Regions from separate parts of the Devosia sp. LjRoot3 genome, predicted to be linked through region 1. Evidence: predicted binding sites of a transcription regulator. Region 1 holds the regulator's gene; each other region holds the start of a gene.
What was found. Region 1 encodes PhoB, which activates phosphate uptake and scavenging genes when phosphate is short. Its sites were predicted from a motif close to TGTCATNNANCTGTCAT; they were not measured.
Positions count from the first base shown of each region.

Region 2: the regulator PhoB is predicted to act here: its motif matches at 2,284-2,300, upstream of ACSQ2A_RS05430 (esterase-like activity of phytase family protein).
Region 3: the regulator PhoB is predicted to act here: its motif matches at 2,621-2,637, upstream of ugpB (sn-glycerol-3-phosphate ABC transporter substrate-binding protein UgpB).

Region 1 is NZ_CAXUPK020000003.1:195,607-200,763, forward strand. Features, by position in the region: gene pstC (phosphate ABC transporter permease subunit PstC) at 1-599, shown strand, start outside; gene pstA (phosphate ABC transporter permease PstA) at 601-1,968, shown strand; gene pstB (phosphate ABC transporter ATP-binding protein PstB) at 2,034-2,816, shown strand; gene phoU (phosphate signaling complex protein PhoU) at 2,840-3,550, shown strand; gene phoB (phosphate regulon transcriptional regulator PhoB) at 3,674-4,375, shown strand; gene ACSQ2A_RS11925 (MYG1 family protein) at 4,676-5,157, shown strand, end outside.
Region 2 is NZ_CAXUPK020000001.1:1,130,428-1,135,584, forward strand. Features, by position in the region: gene rpoC (DNA-directed RNA polymerase subunit beta') at 1-2,071, shown strand, start outside; gene ACSQ2A_RS05430 (esterase-like activity of phytase family protein) at 2,368-3,456, shown strand; gene ACSQ2A_RS05435 (TetR/AcrR family transcriptional regulator) at 3,504-4,091, opposite strand; gene ACSQ2A_RS05440 (GNAT family N-acetyltransferase) at 4,088-4,690, opposite strand; gene ACSQ2A_RS05445 (hypothetical protein) at 4,687-5,157, opposite strand, start outside.
Region 3 is NZ_CAXUPK020000007.1:106,160-111,316, reverse strand. Features, by position in the region: gene ugpE (sn-glycerol-3-phosphate ABC transporter permease UgpE) at 1-90, opposite strand, end outside; gene ugpA (sn-glycerol-3-phosphate ABC transporter permease UgpA) at 103-987, opposite strand; gene ugpB (sn-glycerol-3-phosphate ABC transporter substrate-binding protein UgpB) at 1,066-2,397, opposite strand; gene tsaE (tRNA (adenosine(37)-N6)-threonylcarbamoyltransferase complex ATPase subunit type 1 TsaE) at 2,759-3,178, opposite strand; gene ACSQ2A_RS21275 (PAS-domain containing protein) at 3,179-5,157, opposite strand, start outside.

The sequences.
Region 1 (5,157 bases):
CAAAGTCCTTCCGTGCTGTCGCCAAGCCGCTGATCGAAATTCTCGCCGGCATCCCGACCATCGTCTTCGGTTTCTTCGCCCTCGTCACGGTCGGCCCCTTCCTTCGCGATTTCGGCAATGCCATTGGGCTCCAGATCAGCGCCACCTCGGCCCTGACGGCGGGTGTCGTCATGGGCATCATGATCATCCCCTTCGTGTCATCCCTCTCCGATGACATCATGAACCAGGTGCCCCGCACCCTGCGCGATGGTGCCTATGGCCTGGGCGCCACCCAGTCCGAGACGATCCGCAACGTCCTCCTGCCCGCCGCCCTCCCCGGCATTGTCGGCGCCTTCCTCCTCGCCGTCAGCCGCGCCATTGGCGAAACCATGATCGTGGTGCTCGCCGCCGGTAACGCCCCGATCCTGCGCGGCAGCCCGTTCGAGCCGGTCTCGACCATCACCGTTTCCATCGTCAACCAGCTCACCGGCGATACCGATTTCACCGGCCCGCAGTCCCTGGTTGGCTTTGCCCTTGGTCTCACGCTCTTCGTCGTGACCCTCTGCCTCAACATCTTCGCCCTCTACATCGTCCGCCGCTTCCGGGAGCAGTACGAATAAAATGGCTACCGATATTCAGACTTTCCCCGAAAAAGCCTCGTCGGACCGCACCCGTATCATTCGCGCCGGCCTGCGTCGCCGCCACCTGAATGAGCAGATTTTCCGCGGTCTCGGCATCGCCGCCATTGCCGTCGCGCTCGGCTTCGTTGCCCTCCTCTTCGTGGACGTGTTCCGCAAGGGCATCCCGGCCTTCGTCCAGTCCAACCTGCACCTGTCGGTGACCTTCGACGCTGAAGTCATCGATGTCGGCCCGGCTCCGGCACGCGGCGATTTCGCCTCCGACGCCGAGTACACCGCCGCCAGCCTCAAGTGGCAGCGCGAGCTGGCCATGCTGAACTGGAACACCATCGTCGAAGCCTCCCTGCGCAAGGCTGCGCCGGAAGGTTTTGAGATCGACAGCAAGCAGATCCAGACGATCCCGGAAACCAACGCTCGTCACCAGATCCGCGAAATGTTCGTGGCCAATCCGTCCCTCCTCGGCCAGACCGTGGACGTCGACGTGCTGGCCTCCGCCAATGCCGCCAACTGGATCCGGGGCAATATCAACCGCGATCTCGGCGACGCTCAGCAGCAGCTTTCGGCGCCGGCCCGCCAGCTCATCGATACCTTCGTTGACAATGGCACGATCTCGAACGGCTTTGCCTGGACGATCTTCACCAATGTGGATAGCCGCTCGGCTCCCGCCTCCGCTGGTCTCCTTGGCGCCTTTGTCGGCACGCTCTGGATGATGCTGATCGTCATCGTGCTCGCCGTGCCGATCGGGGTTGCTGCCGCCATCTATCTCGAAGAGTTCGCGCCCAAGTCCCGCCTCACCGACCTCATCGAAGTCAACATCAACAACCTCGCCGCCGTCCCTTCGATCGTTTTCGGTCTCCTCGGCGCGGCGGTGTTCATCAACTGGTTCCACCTGCCGATCTCGGCTCCGCTGGTCGGTGGTCTGGTGCTGACCCTGATGACCCTGCCCACCATCATCATCGCCACCCGCGGCGCACTGATGGGCGTCTCCCCGGCCCTGCGCCAGGCGGCCCTGGGCATGGGCGCATCCAAGACGCAGATGGTCTTCCACCACGTCCTGCCAACGACCTTCCCGTCGATCCTCACGGCCACCATTCTCGGCGTCGCCCACGCTCTGGGCGAAACCGCGCCGCTCCTGCTCATCGGCATGAAGGCCTTCGTGGCCTCGGTCCCCGCGACGCCGCTCGATCAGGCCACGGCCCTCCCCGTCCAGATCTATCTCTGGCAGGGCAACGAAAACCGCAATTTCTTCGAACCCCGCACGGCCGCTGCCATCATGGTGCTGCTGGCGGTCATGATCCTGCTGAACGGCGTAGCGATCTATCTCCGCTCGCGCCTTGAAAAGCGTGCTTAAGGATGAGCCAAATGGATATGCTTGCCGGCAAGGTTAAGAAGACTTCCCTGAATCTGGACTCCGCCATGAACCCGACTGATGTGCTCGAACGCCCCATCCGCCTCACCGCTCGCGACGTGACCGTCCACTACGGCACCAAGCAGGCCCTGCACGGCATTTCGATCGACATCCCCGATCGCGCCGTCACTGCGTTCATCGGACCCTCGGGCTGCGGCAAGTCGACGTTCCTGCGCTGCATCAACCGCATGAACGACACCATCGAAGGCGCCAAGGTCGGCGGCACCATCAAGCTCGACGGCGAAGACATCTACGCCCCCGCGCTTGACGTCGTCGAACTGCGCGCCCGCATCGGCATGGTCTTCCAGAAGCCGAACCCCTTCCCCAAGTCGATCTACGACAACGTCGCCTATGGCCCCCGCATCCATGGTCTCGCCCGCAACAAGGCCGACCTCGACGAAATCGTCGTCTCGTCCCTGCGCAAGGCGGGCCTCTTCGAAGAAGTGAAGGATCGCCTGCAGGAGCCCGGCACCGGTCTCTCCGGCGGCCAGCAGCAGCGCCTCTGCATTGCCCGCGCCATCGCGGTCGGTCCGGAAGTGATCCTCATGGACGAGCCCTGCTCGGCCCTCGACCCGATCGCCACCGCCGTCATCGAAGAGCTGATCGACGAACTGCGCGAAAACTACACCATCGTCATCGTGACCCACTCGATGCAGCAGGCAGCCCGCGTTTCCCAGCGCACCGCCTTCTTCCACCTCGGCAACCTGATCGAACAGGGCCCGACCGAGGACATCTTCACCAATCCGGTGAACAAGCAGACCCAGGACTACATCATGGGCCGCATCGGCTGATCGCGGAACGAGGAACCAACATCATGCCCAATACCGCATCCGATCACATCGTCTCGTCCTTCACCGACGAACTCAACGCCCTGGCCCAGACCATTGCCGAAATGGGTGGCCAGGTCGAAGTCGCCATCGAGAACGGCACCAAGGCCCTTCTCAAGCTCGACCGCGAGCTGGCTGACCTCACCATCATCGCCGACCAACGCATCGACGACATGCAGCGCAAGATCGACGACATGTGCGTCTCGATCATCGCCCGCCGCCAGCCCATGGCCTCGGACCTGCGTTCGATCGTCACCGCCATCCACGTCGCCAACGACCTGGAACGCGTCGGCGATATGGCCAAGCAGCTTGCCCGTCGCTCGCTGAAACTCGAAGGCATCAACCTGCAGCCGACCTTCTACAACGGCGTCAAGAACATGACTGCCCTTGTCCTGCGTCAGCTCAAGGACGCCCTCGACGCCTATGCCAACCGCGACGCAGCCGCGTCGGTCGAAGTGTGCAACCGCGACGACGAAGTCGACGCCATGCACACCTCGCTGTTCCGCGAACTTCTGACCTACATGCTGGAAGATCCGCGCAACATCACCACCTGCACGCATCTGCTGTTCTGCGCCAAGAACCTCGAACGCATCGGCGACCACGCGACCAACATCGCCGAACGCGCCTACTACCTGCAGACCGGCAAGCAGCTGACCGCTGACGTGCAGGAACTGCACCGGACCCAGATCAAGGCATAGCCACTCTCGCCTTGTAACTACCCCAAACCAGCCACCATTTTCCTCAGGGGGCAGCAGAGGAAGATGGTGGCAAAAACAATGAAATGACGGCAGCATGCGGCTGCCGATCGATGGAGCACGCCTATGCCCGCGACCATTCTCGTTGTCGAAGACGAGGGCGATATCGCCATTCTGCTGCGTTACAACCTCGAAGCCGAGGGTTTCCGCGTCGTCACCGCTGAAACCGGCGACGAGGCCCAGCACGCTATCGCCGAAAAGCTGCCCGACCTGATCCTGCTCGACTGGATGCTGCCCGAAATCTCCGGCATCGAACTCTGCCGCCGGCTCCGCGCCCGCGAAGAAACCTCGCGCATCCCGGTGATCATGCTCACCGCCCGCGGTGAAGAAGAAGAACGCGTCCGGGGCCTCTCGACCGGCGCCGACGACTACGTCGTAAAACCCTTCTCGGTCCCTGAGCTGGTTGCCCGCATCCACGCCCTCCTCCGCCGCGCCAACCCCAATCTGGTGACCGCAGCGCTGAAGGTCGGCGATCTCGAACTCGACCGCACCACCCACCGCGTCCGCCGCTCCACCCGCGACGTGCACCTGGGCCCCACCGAATATCGCCTGCTCGAATATCTCATGCGCCATCCCGGCCGCGTCTATTCGCGCGAGCAGCTTCTCGATGGCGTCTGGGGCAATGACGTCTATGTCGACGAGCGCACCGTCGACGTCCATATCGGCCGCCTCCGCCGCGCCATCAATCGCGGCCGCGAAAACGACCCGATCCGCACCGTCCGCGGCGCCGGCTACGCCTTCGACGAACGCTTCGGCCAACCAGCCTGAAGCCGCAAACTCGTTTATCTCAGCCTATCCCCGTAGCCCTCATGGTGAGGTGCGAAGCGCAAGCGTAGCCTCGAACCACGAGGGCGTGCCCCGATGCCTGGGTGCCACGCCCTCGTGGTTCGAGGCTTTACCCTGCAAGGCACCTCATCATGAGAGCCACTGCGAGATCGCGCCCTCACGCACCCGTTAACGTTTCGCTAACGATAACATTGCCTCCTCCCTCCAAAGCAGGGTAGCAAGGTCCGTCGGGGCCGAAAGGGTCGTGACGCCTCGATTGCCCAGTTCAGGACCGCCTCGCACATGACACCAGCTTTCCTCGTCACCCACTCCGGTGGTTTCCATGCCGATGAATTGCTGTCGAGCGTCATCCTGACCCGGCTGTTCCCCGCTGCCGAGATCGTGCGCAGCCGCGCGCCGGAGTGGATCACCCCTGCCCCCGATCGCATCATCTACGATGTCGGCGGCGCTTATGACGCCGAGGCCCGCATTTTCGATCACCACCAGCGCGGCGCACCGCTGCGCGACGATGGCCAGCCCTACAGTTCCTTTGGCCTTGTCTGGAAGCATTTCGGCCGCGACTACATCGCCTCCTTCGATGTTCCCGCTGAGCATGTCGAAAGCGTGCATGCCTCGGTGGATGGCAATCTCGTCCTGCCTATCGATCTCGTCGACAACGGCGCCGCCAGCCCCTCGGGTCCGCTGGCCGGCCTGTCGCTCTCTTCGCTCCTCGAAACCCTGAAACCTGACTTCGACGACCGCGACGCCGAGGCCGATCAGCAGGC
Region 2 (5,157 bases), on a different contig from region 1:
CGTTCAGATCGACAAGGAAACGGGTCGTCAGAAGCCGATCAACTCGGTTTACATGATGAGCCACTCCGGTGCTCGTGGTTCACCGGCCCAGATGAAGCAGCTCGCCGGCATGCGCGGCCTTATGGCCAAGCCGGACGGCTCGATCATCGAAACGCCGATCACCGCGAACTTCAAGGAAGGCCTCAACGTTCTCGAGTACTTCAACTCGACGCACGGTGCCCGTAAGGGTCTGGCCGATACCGCTCTGAAGACCGCAAACTCGGGTTACCTGACCCGTCGTCTCGTCGACGTGGCACAGGACGCGATCATCATCGAAAATGATTGCGGCACCGAACGCGGCCTGACCATGGAACCGATCGTCGATGCTGGCCAGATCGTGGCTTCGCTCGGCCAGCGCGTTCTCGGTCGTACGACTGCCGACGACGTCTTCCACCCGCTGACCGGCGACCTGATCGCTCCGAAGGGCACTCTGCTCGAAGAGAAGCATGTCGACGTGATCGAAGAAGCGCGCATCCAGTCGATCCGCATCCGTTCGCCGCTGACCTGCGATCTCCGCCAGGGCTGCTGCGCCGCTTGCTACGGCCGTGACCTTGCTCGTGGTACCCCGGTCAATATCGGTGAAGCTGTCGGCGTTATCGCCGCCCAGTCGATCGGTGAACCCGGTACTCAGCTCACCATGCGTACGTTCCACATCGGTGGTACGGCCCAGGTGGTTGACTCCTCGTTCCTCGAAGCCGGTGCCGAAGGCAAGATCGAAGTTCGCAACCCGAACCTCGCGACTGTCGAAGGTGGCAAGCAGGTCGTCATGGCCCGTAACGTGTCGCTCGTCATCCTCGATGGCGAAGGCAAGGAACGCGCCACCCACAAGGTGACCTACGGCTCGAAGCTCCTCGTCAAGGCCGGTGACTCTGTCCGTCGTGGCCAGCGTCTGGCCGAATGGGATCCGTACACCCGTCCGATCCTGGCCGAAGTCGAAGGCGAGGTCCTGTTCGAGGATCTGGTCGACGGTGCTTCCGTTGCGGAAAACACCGACGAAGCCACCGGCTTCACCAAGCGCGTTGTCATCGACTGGCGCGGCAACCAGCGTGGTGAGGGCCTCAAGCCCGCACTCGCCATTGCCCGCGGCGGTTCGGTTGCCAAGGTGGACCGTGGTGGCGACGCCCGCTACCTGCTCTCCGTCGACGCGGTTATCGCCGTCGAGCCGGGTGAAAAGGTTGCGCCGGGTGACGTTCTCGCGCGTATCCCGCTCGAAAGCGCCAAGACCAAGGACATCACCGGCGGTCTGCCGCGCGTTGCCGAACTCTTTGAAGCTCGTCGTCCGAAGGATCACGCCATCATCGCTGAGATCGATGGTACCATCCGCTTCGGCCGCGACTACAAGAACAAGCGTCGCGTCATCATCGAGCCGACCGAGGACGGTGCTGATCCCGTTGAATACCTGATCCCGAAGGGCAAGCCGTTCCACCTCCAGGAAGGCGACACCATCGAGAAGGGCGAATACATCCTGGACGGCAACCCCGCTCCGCACGACATCCTTGCCATCAAGGGCGTCGAGGAACTGGCACGCTACCTCGTCAACGAGATCCAGGAAGTGTACCGCCTCCAGGGCGTGTTGATTAACGACAAGCACATCGAAGTGATCGTTCGCCAGATGCTGCAGAAGGTCGAAATCGTGGATCCGGGTGAGTCTGGCCTGCTCAAGGACGAGCAGCTCGACAAGCTCGACTTCGACGAGCTCAACGACGCGCTGGTCAGCGAAGGCAAGAAGCCGGCAACCGCCAACCCGGTTCTGCTCGGCATCACCAAGGCTTCGCTCCAGACCCGCTCCTTCGTGTCCGCGGCTTCCTTCCAGGAAACCACCCGCGTGCTCACCGAAGCTGCCGTGTCCGGCAAGGCCGACCTTCTCGAAGGCCTCAAGGAAAACGTCATCGTCGGCCGCCTCATCCCGGCCGGTACCGGTGCCGGCCAGACCAAGGCCAAGCTCATCGCCTCCAAGCGCGACGACCTCATCCTCGAGGAACGCCGCCGCCAGGCCGAAACCACCCGCCTCGCAGCGCCCGCTGCCGAGTAAGGTTTTCGAACCAAAGAATAGAAAAGGGGCCCCGCAAGGGCCCCTTTTTGTTTGCCCACCCAGGCCTTCACCCCCCGAACCGTCACCCTCGGGCTTGACCCGAGGGCTCTACACTTGCGGCGCTTTGGCTAAGTGAAGTCTCCTCGGGTCAGGCCCGAGGGTGACGCCTCGTGGTTGAGCCTATACGCGGGTAGGGGTGATAAGAGCCCCGCTGTCATCCCCCATTCACCCGCCTGCAATCGCGCCTTCACGCCCGGGGCCTAGAAAATCCCACCATCGCCCGACGGAGGTTTTCCATGCTGTCCAAGACTAAAATTCTCGCCGCTCTCGCTATTCTCCTCGCCACGCCCGCCTTCGCCCAGGACGCGGCAATGAAGGTCGACCTCCTCGGCTCGATCACGCTGCCGACCGGTCTCATCATCGCCGGCGAGGAATTCGGCGGCATCTCCGGCCTCGACTACGACGCCCGCTCCGGCCTCTTCTACGCCATCTCCGACGACCGCTCGCAGCGCGCTCCGGCCCGCTACTATGAGATCGGCCTCAAGATCGACGCCAAAGGCCTTTCCGCCGTCGACGTCATCCGCCGCGTGACCCTGCGCGACCTCGAGGGCAACGCCTTCCCCTTCAATGGCATCGACCCCGAATCCATCCGCTTCAACCCGGCCACCCGCACCATTCTCTGGTCGAGCGAAGGCGACGTTTCCGGCCGCCCCGGCATCTACGAAGCCCGCCTCGACGGCACCATGCTTCGCTCCTTCGCCGTGCCGGACTACTATTTCCCTAATGCCGACAAGACTACCGGCGTCTACAGCAACCTCGCCTTCGAAGCCCTGACCCTCTCGGCCGACGGCAAGACCCTCTACGCCGCCACCGAAAACGCCCTCGCGCAAGACGGCGCCAAAGCCACCCTCGAAGCTGGCTCGCCCTCTCGCGTCATTGCCTTAGACCTCGCCTCGGGCCAGCCGACCGCCGAATACATCTACGAAACCAACCCGATCGCCATCGCGCCAACCGCGACCACCGGCGACATCTTCAACGACAACGGCGTCTCCGAATTCCTGACCCTCGATGACGGCCGCTTCCTTGTGGTGGAACGCTCCTTCGCCTCGGGCGTCGGCAACCAGATCAACTTCTTCGCTGCTAGCCTCGATGGCGCCACCGACATCAACGGCCAGGAAAAGGCCGCTGCCGACGCCGTGGCCATCACCAAGGAACCAGCCTTCACCCTCGCTGAAGGCGATTTCGGCCTCGACATCGACAACATCGAATCCCTCACCTTTGGCCCGGAAGTCGATGGCAAGAAGACCCTGGTCATCGCCTCCGACAACAACTTCAACGCCAACGGCCAGTTCACCCAGTTCGTGGTTCTCACCATCGCAGAGTGATTTTTCCGACAAAAGGGAAGGGGCCCTTCGGGGGCCCTTTTCGTTTCTCAGCGATAAAGCCCGTCGAGATACCGCCCGACAATCCGCCGCAGCGCCTGCTCCTCGTCCCCAGGCTCTGCCGATATCGTCGCGAGAAACCCGGTGCCCTCGATCAGCGCCAGGCATTGATCGGCAATATCCTCGGCCTCGACCGCGCGCGTGAGCTGTCTCGCCTCCTGCTCCTTCAGCGCCGCCTCGACGATCTGCCGGCGAGCCAGTGCCAGCCGCTCCTGCAGCTGCGGGGTAATCTTCGGCGCAATGGCGATCAGAAACCGAAAATAGGCCAATCGATCCGGCGTCGCCTCAGCCACTGCGGCCAGCATGCCGCAATAACCCTCCACCATGGACATGACGCAGGCACGCAGGCTTTTCTGCGCCTCAACCCCGCTCTGTTCTCCGGGCAGGAAACGCAGGAAGAACTGCTCGATGGCCGCCTCGAACAGCTCCTCCTTGCTGCGAAAATAGTGATAGACCGCGCCCTTCGAGAGCCCGCTGGCCTTCATCAGGTCCGAGAGACTGGTCCCCTCATAGCCATGTTCGAGAAAGAGGCGCAGGGCGTGGCTCGCCAGCAGCGCCTGAGTGTCGGTTTGGGTCATCGGATCGAGCGATACATGCAGAAACTGGTGAACGGGCCAAGCTCCAGCCGTGCGGTCTGGATAAAGCCGAGTTTTGCATACAATGGCACATTCACCGGATTCTCGGTATCGAGCGCCACCCCCGCCGCGCCCATCTCCGCCGCCGCATCTGCGGCCGCTTCAATCAGCACCCGCCCAAGCCCCTTGCCCTGATGCCTCGGGTCCACGCCCACCATCGTGAGATAGGCATGGGGCTCCCGCGGCGCGGCCGCACGCGTAACGTTGAGATAGCGATTAAACAGCGCCGTGCTTGTCCTCGGAAGCCGCAATGCGACCGGCAAAAACCGGATGGCCGCACCCACCAGCCGCAGCCCATCAACCAAACCTCGTCCTTCGGGTGGCTCGACGAGCACACAGCCCGCAAGCCTCTCCCCCTCGAAGACGCCCAACCGCCTCCCACGCACCAATTTGGTCATGTCGAACATGAAGGACAGAAACGCCCGCAATGCCTCCGGTCGTTCGCCGATTGCCGCAACGATCAATGGATCCCACCGAAACGCCGCCGCCATCACCTCTATGAAGGCCCCGCGGTCCGACGCCTGCAATGCCCGGACCGTCATGACCGCGCCTCGGCCCGGTGATCGACGGAGAAATTCACCATTACCTTGAGCATGAACAGCAATCCCACAGCCGCAAGCAGTGTGGATTGGCCGGCCAGAAAAATCAGTGCACTTCCGCCCACGGCAAAGAGCAGGCCCGCAGCAACCCGCTGCCCGGACCCCCGCGGCAGCGCATTCACCGCCACCCCGCCCGCAATCGTATAGGCCCAGATCGCTGCAGCCATCACCATGTCGAGGTTGAGCAAAAAAGCGACCGCCAGGATGTGGACATGCACCGCCAGAAACACCAGGCGGTTTCGCGGTCGCGCCGCATAGAAGTCATTGGTTCCTGCCGTCAGGTTGGCAATGCACCCCGCCGCAATATCCGCGATCAACAGCAGCGCCAGTGCCGACCGCCAGATCGGCACCTCGGCAAAAGCCGCAGGCGCCAGCAACACGGCAGCAACCGGTACACCCAGCCCGAAGGC
Region 3 (5,157 bases), on a different contig from region 1:
GGCGATATAGACCGGAAAGACGATGACGGCGACGCCGACGATCAGCACGAAATGGGTGAGGAAGGTCAGGAAGGGGCGATTTTCTACCATTTGTCCTTGTCCTCAGTACTGCACGCGCCGCTCGACATAGCGGAACTGGAGGAAGGTGAGCCCGATGACGAAGAGCATGAGGACGACCGACTGGGCCGAGGACGAGCCGAGGTTGAGGCCGATGAAACCGTCGGCATAGACCTTGTAGACGAGGATATTGGTCGCCTGGTTCGGGCCGCCCTGGGTGGTGGCATCGATGGTGCCAAAGGTGTCGAACATCGTGTAGTTGACGTTGACGATGAAGAGGAAAAACGTCGTCGGCGACAGGAGCGGCAGGACAATGGTGAAGAACCGCTTCACCGGCCCTGCCCCATCGATCGCGGCAGCCTCAGTCAGCGATTGCGGCACCGACTGCAGGCCGGCCAGGAAGAACAGGAAATTGTAGGAGACCTGCTTCCAGCTCGCCGCCACGATGACGAGGATCATGGCCTGGGTGCCGTTGAGCTTGTGGTTCCAGTCGACGCCGAAAAAGCTCAGCATATAGGGCAGGATGCCCGAGCTCGAATTGAACATGAACCACCAGAGAATGCCGGCGACGACCGGGGCGACGGCATAGGGCCAGAGCAGGAGCGTCGAATAGGCATTGGCGCTGCGCACGAGGCGGCTGACCGCGACGGCGAGCAGCAGGCCCATGCCCATGGAGAGCATGGTGACGGCGACGGCAAAGATGGCCGTGCGGCCGATGGCGTCGAGATAGAGCGGATCCTGGAAGAGGCGCTGATAGTGCAGGAGGCCAACAAAAGTGCTGTTGAGCCCGAAGGGATCTTCGCGCAGGAACGATGACTGGACCGCCTGCCAGGTCGGCCAGATGAAGAAGACCAGCGTGATGACCAGCTGCGGCATGACAAGCGCATAGGGCAGCGTCTTGCTGGGAAAGGTTGTGCGTTTCGTTTCCACGAATGGCCCCGCTTCCAGAAAAGCAAAAGAGACGGAGGGGCAGGCCGGAACGCGCCGGCCTGCCCCGGAGATCAGGATTTACTGAGCGTTGGACGCTTCGAAGTCGCGCAGCAGCTGGTTGCCACGGGAGACGGCGCTGTCGAGGGCTTCCTGGGCGGTCTTGCTGCCCGAGAGCAGAGCCTGGAATTCTTCGTCGACGACGTTGCGGACCTGGGTGAAGTTGCCGAAGCGAACGCCCTTGGAATTGGCCGTCGGCGTGCCGCGGGTGATCTGGTTGATGGCAACGTCAGAGCCGGGGTTCTCGGCGTAGTAGTTCTGGCTCTGGCCCAGTTCGAAGGCCTCGTTGGTGATCGGCAGGTAGCCGGTGAACTGGTGCCAGGCGGCCTGAACTTCGGGCTGGCTGAGATAGGTGAAGAACTTTGCGGCGCCCGCATATTCTTCGGTCGACTTGCCGTTCAGCACCCAGAGGGTGGCGCCGCCGATGATCGAGTTCTTGGGCTCGGCGATCACGTCGTCATAATAGGGAAGCGGGGCAAAGCCGACTTCAAAGTCCTTGGCATTGTTGATGACGCCAGCGCGACCTGCCGAGGAATTCATGATCATCGCGCAGTCCTGCGCGTAGAAGAACGGAGCGGCATCCGCGCCGCCTTCCGGACCACCATATTTGAAGAGGCCAGCATCGGACCAGGTCTTGAGGTTGTTCCAGTGGCGGGCCTGGAGTTCACCGTTGAAGGTGAATTCGGTGTCGAAACCGGCAAAGCCGTTTTCCTTGCTGCCGAAGGGCTGGTCGTGGATGGCCGAGAGGTTCTCGGTCTGGATCCAGGTCACCCAGCCAGTGGTGAAGCCGCAGGTGGCAGCGCCCGATTCAACGATCTTCTTGGAGAAGGCTTCGACCTCGGCCCAGGTTTTCGGAGCGGTTTCGCGGTCGAGACCGGCTTTTTCGAACACGTCCTTGTTGTAGTAAAGGATCGGGGTCGAGGAATTGAACGGCAGCGAGAGAATGTTGCCTTCCGGATCCGAATAGTAGCCAACGACCGGGGCAAGGAACTCGGAGGGATCGAAGGCTTCGCCCTGATCGGCCATGAGCTGGTAAACCGGGTAGACGGCGCCCTTGGCAGCCATCATGGTGCCCGTGCCGACTTCAAAAACCTGCACGATGGCCGGCTGCTCATTGGCGCGGAAAGCAGCGATGGCCGAGGTCAGCGTCTCGGCATAGGTGCCCTTGTAGACCGGGGTCACGACATAGTCGGACTGGCTGGCGTTGAAATTGGCGGCGATCTCTTCGAGCTTGGTGCCCAGCTCGCCACCCATGGCGTGCCACCAGGTGACTTCGGTCTGCGCAAAGGCGGCCGAGGTGGAAAGCATCAGCGAAAGGGCAGCAAGCCCGGCAACGCCGTTCAGGTTCTTCATATCTTGTCTCCCGTCGGACCGGATCGGCGCGTGGCCGTCCGGCTCCTGCCAGACTTTTGAAACGTGAAGCGCCGGATGCTTTCGGGCGGCGGGCTCTGCAAAACTGGCGAAGCCGTTTCGACAAACCGAAAGTTCAAGCGCGCATTCCGGACTCCCCATTCGAAAGGAAGGCGGCGTGCGAGCCCGATCTATTGGCAGCGATTAACGTCCGCGTGACGGTGACATGTCAGTTCGGTGACTGTGGAAAGCACTGTGCCGCGGCCAAAAGGGTGCGGTGATCCCGTGGGGCCATCGGCAGTGCCATGGCCGGTCGTTTCGGCGCCCGTTTTCATTCGAAAGCGGCACTTACTCGGAAAACCCTTTAGCGGCGGGTCATGACCAGATTTCGGCCCGATCCGCCGGGGGGAATGGAGAGCGCGATAACAATGTTTGCGGCATCCGCCACATGCGCGGCGCGTTCGGCCCATTCGACGAGAACAAAAGACGTCGAGTTGTCGAGCAGCCCGAGTTCATCGGCTTCGGCGGCGTCGCCGAGCCGATAGAGATCGGCATGCAGCACCGGGCCCCTTGGCGTGTCATAGGGCTGCACCAGGGCAAAGGTAGGCGACGGAACTTCGAGGTCCGGATCGCCGGCAAGGGCCCGAATGGTGGCGCGGGCGAGAGCCGATTTGCCGGCGCCGAGTTCACCTTCGAGACTGACAATGTCGCCTTGCTGCAGCAGGGCCGCCAGTTCCCGTCCAAAGGCGATCGTCGCCTCATCATCGGGAAGGAAGCGTTCCATCTATTCGGCGACGCCGGCAAGCGCGCTGTCGCGCGGCAGGTTGACGACGATACGGCTGCCGCGCGGTTCGCGCTGCTGGGCCGAAATCGTGCCGCCATGGAGATTGACGAAGGTGCGCACGATGGAGAGCCCCAGGCCCGCGCCACGCAGGCGCCCACCGGCGCTCGGCGTATCGAGGCGGGTGAGGATGGCAGAGCGCAATTCGTCGGTCAGGCCCGGGCCTTCATCCTCGATGATGAACAGCATGCGGTCGGCGCGATGCGTCACGGTCAGCCGGATTTCGCCACCCGGCGGGGAGAAGCGCGCGGCATTGGAGAGGAGATTGTAGAGCACCTGTACGATGCGGGTGCCGTCGGCGATGAATTCGGGCAGGTTCGGCTCGACCTCGACGACGAGATTGGTGGAGTTCCCCGACACTTCGGGGAAACTGGCCGAGAGGCCAGCCCGCGCCTTGTCGATCAACCCCTGCACGCTGAGCGGCTCAGGATTGAGTTCGGCAATGCCGGCATCGACCGAGGCAAGGTCCAGGATGTTGTCGATCAGCACGCCCAGCGTCACGGACGAGGCGCGGATATATTCGATATAGGCTTTTTGGCGTTCGTTGAGGCTGTCGCCCTCGGTGCCGGCGAGGAGGTCCGCAAAGCCGATAATATTGGTCAGCGGACTGCGCAATTCATAGGAGACGTTTTCGACGAAAGCGTCCTTGAGGCGGTCGGCGGTGACCAGCGCATCGTTGCGCTCCTTGAGGACCTTTGAATAGCTGGCGCTTTCGGTCACATCGAGGAAGGTCATCATGGTCTGCCCATCGGGCAGGCGCGTCGTCGCATAATCGAGCAGCCGCCCATCGGTGCGCTCGATCCGCCCGGCCTTGTCGGTGCGGGTGGGATTGAGGTCGATGATATTGCGCTTGAGATCGGCCCAGATCTTTGCGCCGTCCTGCAGGACCTGGCCCGAGGCATCGGCGATCTGATCGATATGGGGATTGGCGCCGAGTGTGTTCATCGGCAGCTTCCAGAGCGCGGAGAGCCGCGGATTGGACAGCGCCAGGCGGCCATTGGTGCCGAACACGGCCACCGCTTCGGAGAGCGAATTGATGGTTTCGCGCTGCACATTGGTCATGGCCTTGTTGGCCGATTCCAGTTCGAGGCGCTCGGTCAGGTCTTCAAAGACATAGATGACGCCGCCATGTGTTCCGGCCGGAGCCGAAATGACTTTGATGGTGCGGCCATCGGGCAGGTGCCAGGGCTCGGCCTCGAACGGGGCCTTGCGGCTATAGCTCTCGAGATGTTTGGCGCGCCAGGTGTGGTAGTCGACCTGATTGGGCAGCATGCCCTCGGTGCGCAGCTTGTCGAGAATGGCGCGCTCGTCGAGGCCGGGGGTCAAGAATTTCGGATCGAGATCCCAGAGCGCGGCATAGGCCGGATTGAACTGGATCAGCTCGCGCCGCGCATTGAAAATGGCGATCGGGGTGGCGAGGGCATCGATGATCCCCGCGATATGGGCAAAGCTCGGTTCGCCCGCCTTGTCATCGCTGACGGCGACAGGCTCGAAATAGCCGGCACGGCCTTCGGCAACCGGCACATCCACCAGTTCGAATTCGCCACCCTTGCCCAGCGACACGCGCTGGCGCACGGCCTCGTCATTGCCGCGACATTCGGCCAGATGGGCCTGCAATTGTTTTGCATCGAGCAGCTCGGGCGGCACTTCGCCGCTCACCGGCCTGCCCAGGGTGCGGCAGAGGTCGAGATAGGGCTGATTGGCAAAGACGAGACGACCGCTGGTGTCGCGCAGGAAAGCAGGCCTGTTGAGCAGGTCCAGCAGGGCCAGCACGCTGTCGCGATCACTGCCATCGACCACCGGCGCGTCCGTACCCGGTTGCGCGAAAGCGGGGCGCAGGCGCAGGGCCGCGCCGCCGCCGGCAAGCCAGCCGGTCGCGCGGACAAGACGCCCGTCGAGCGCCTTGACACTGGCATTGAAAG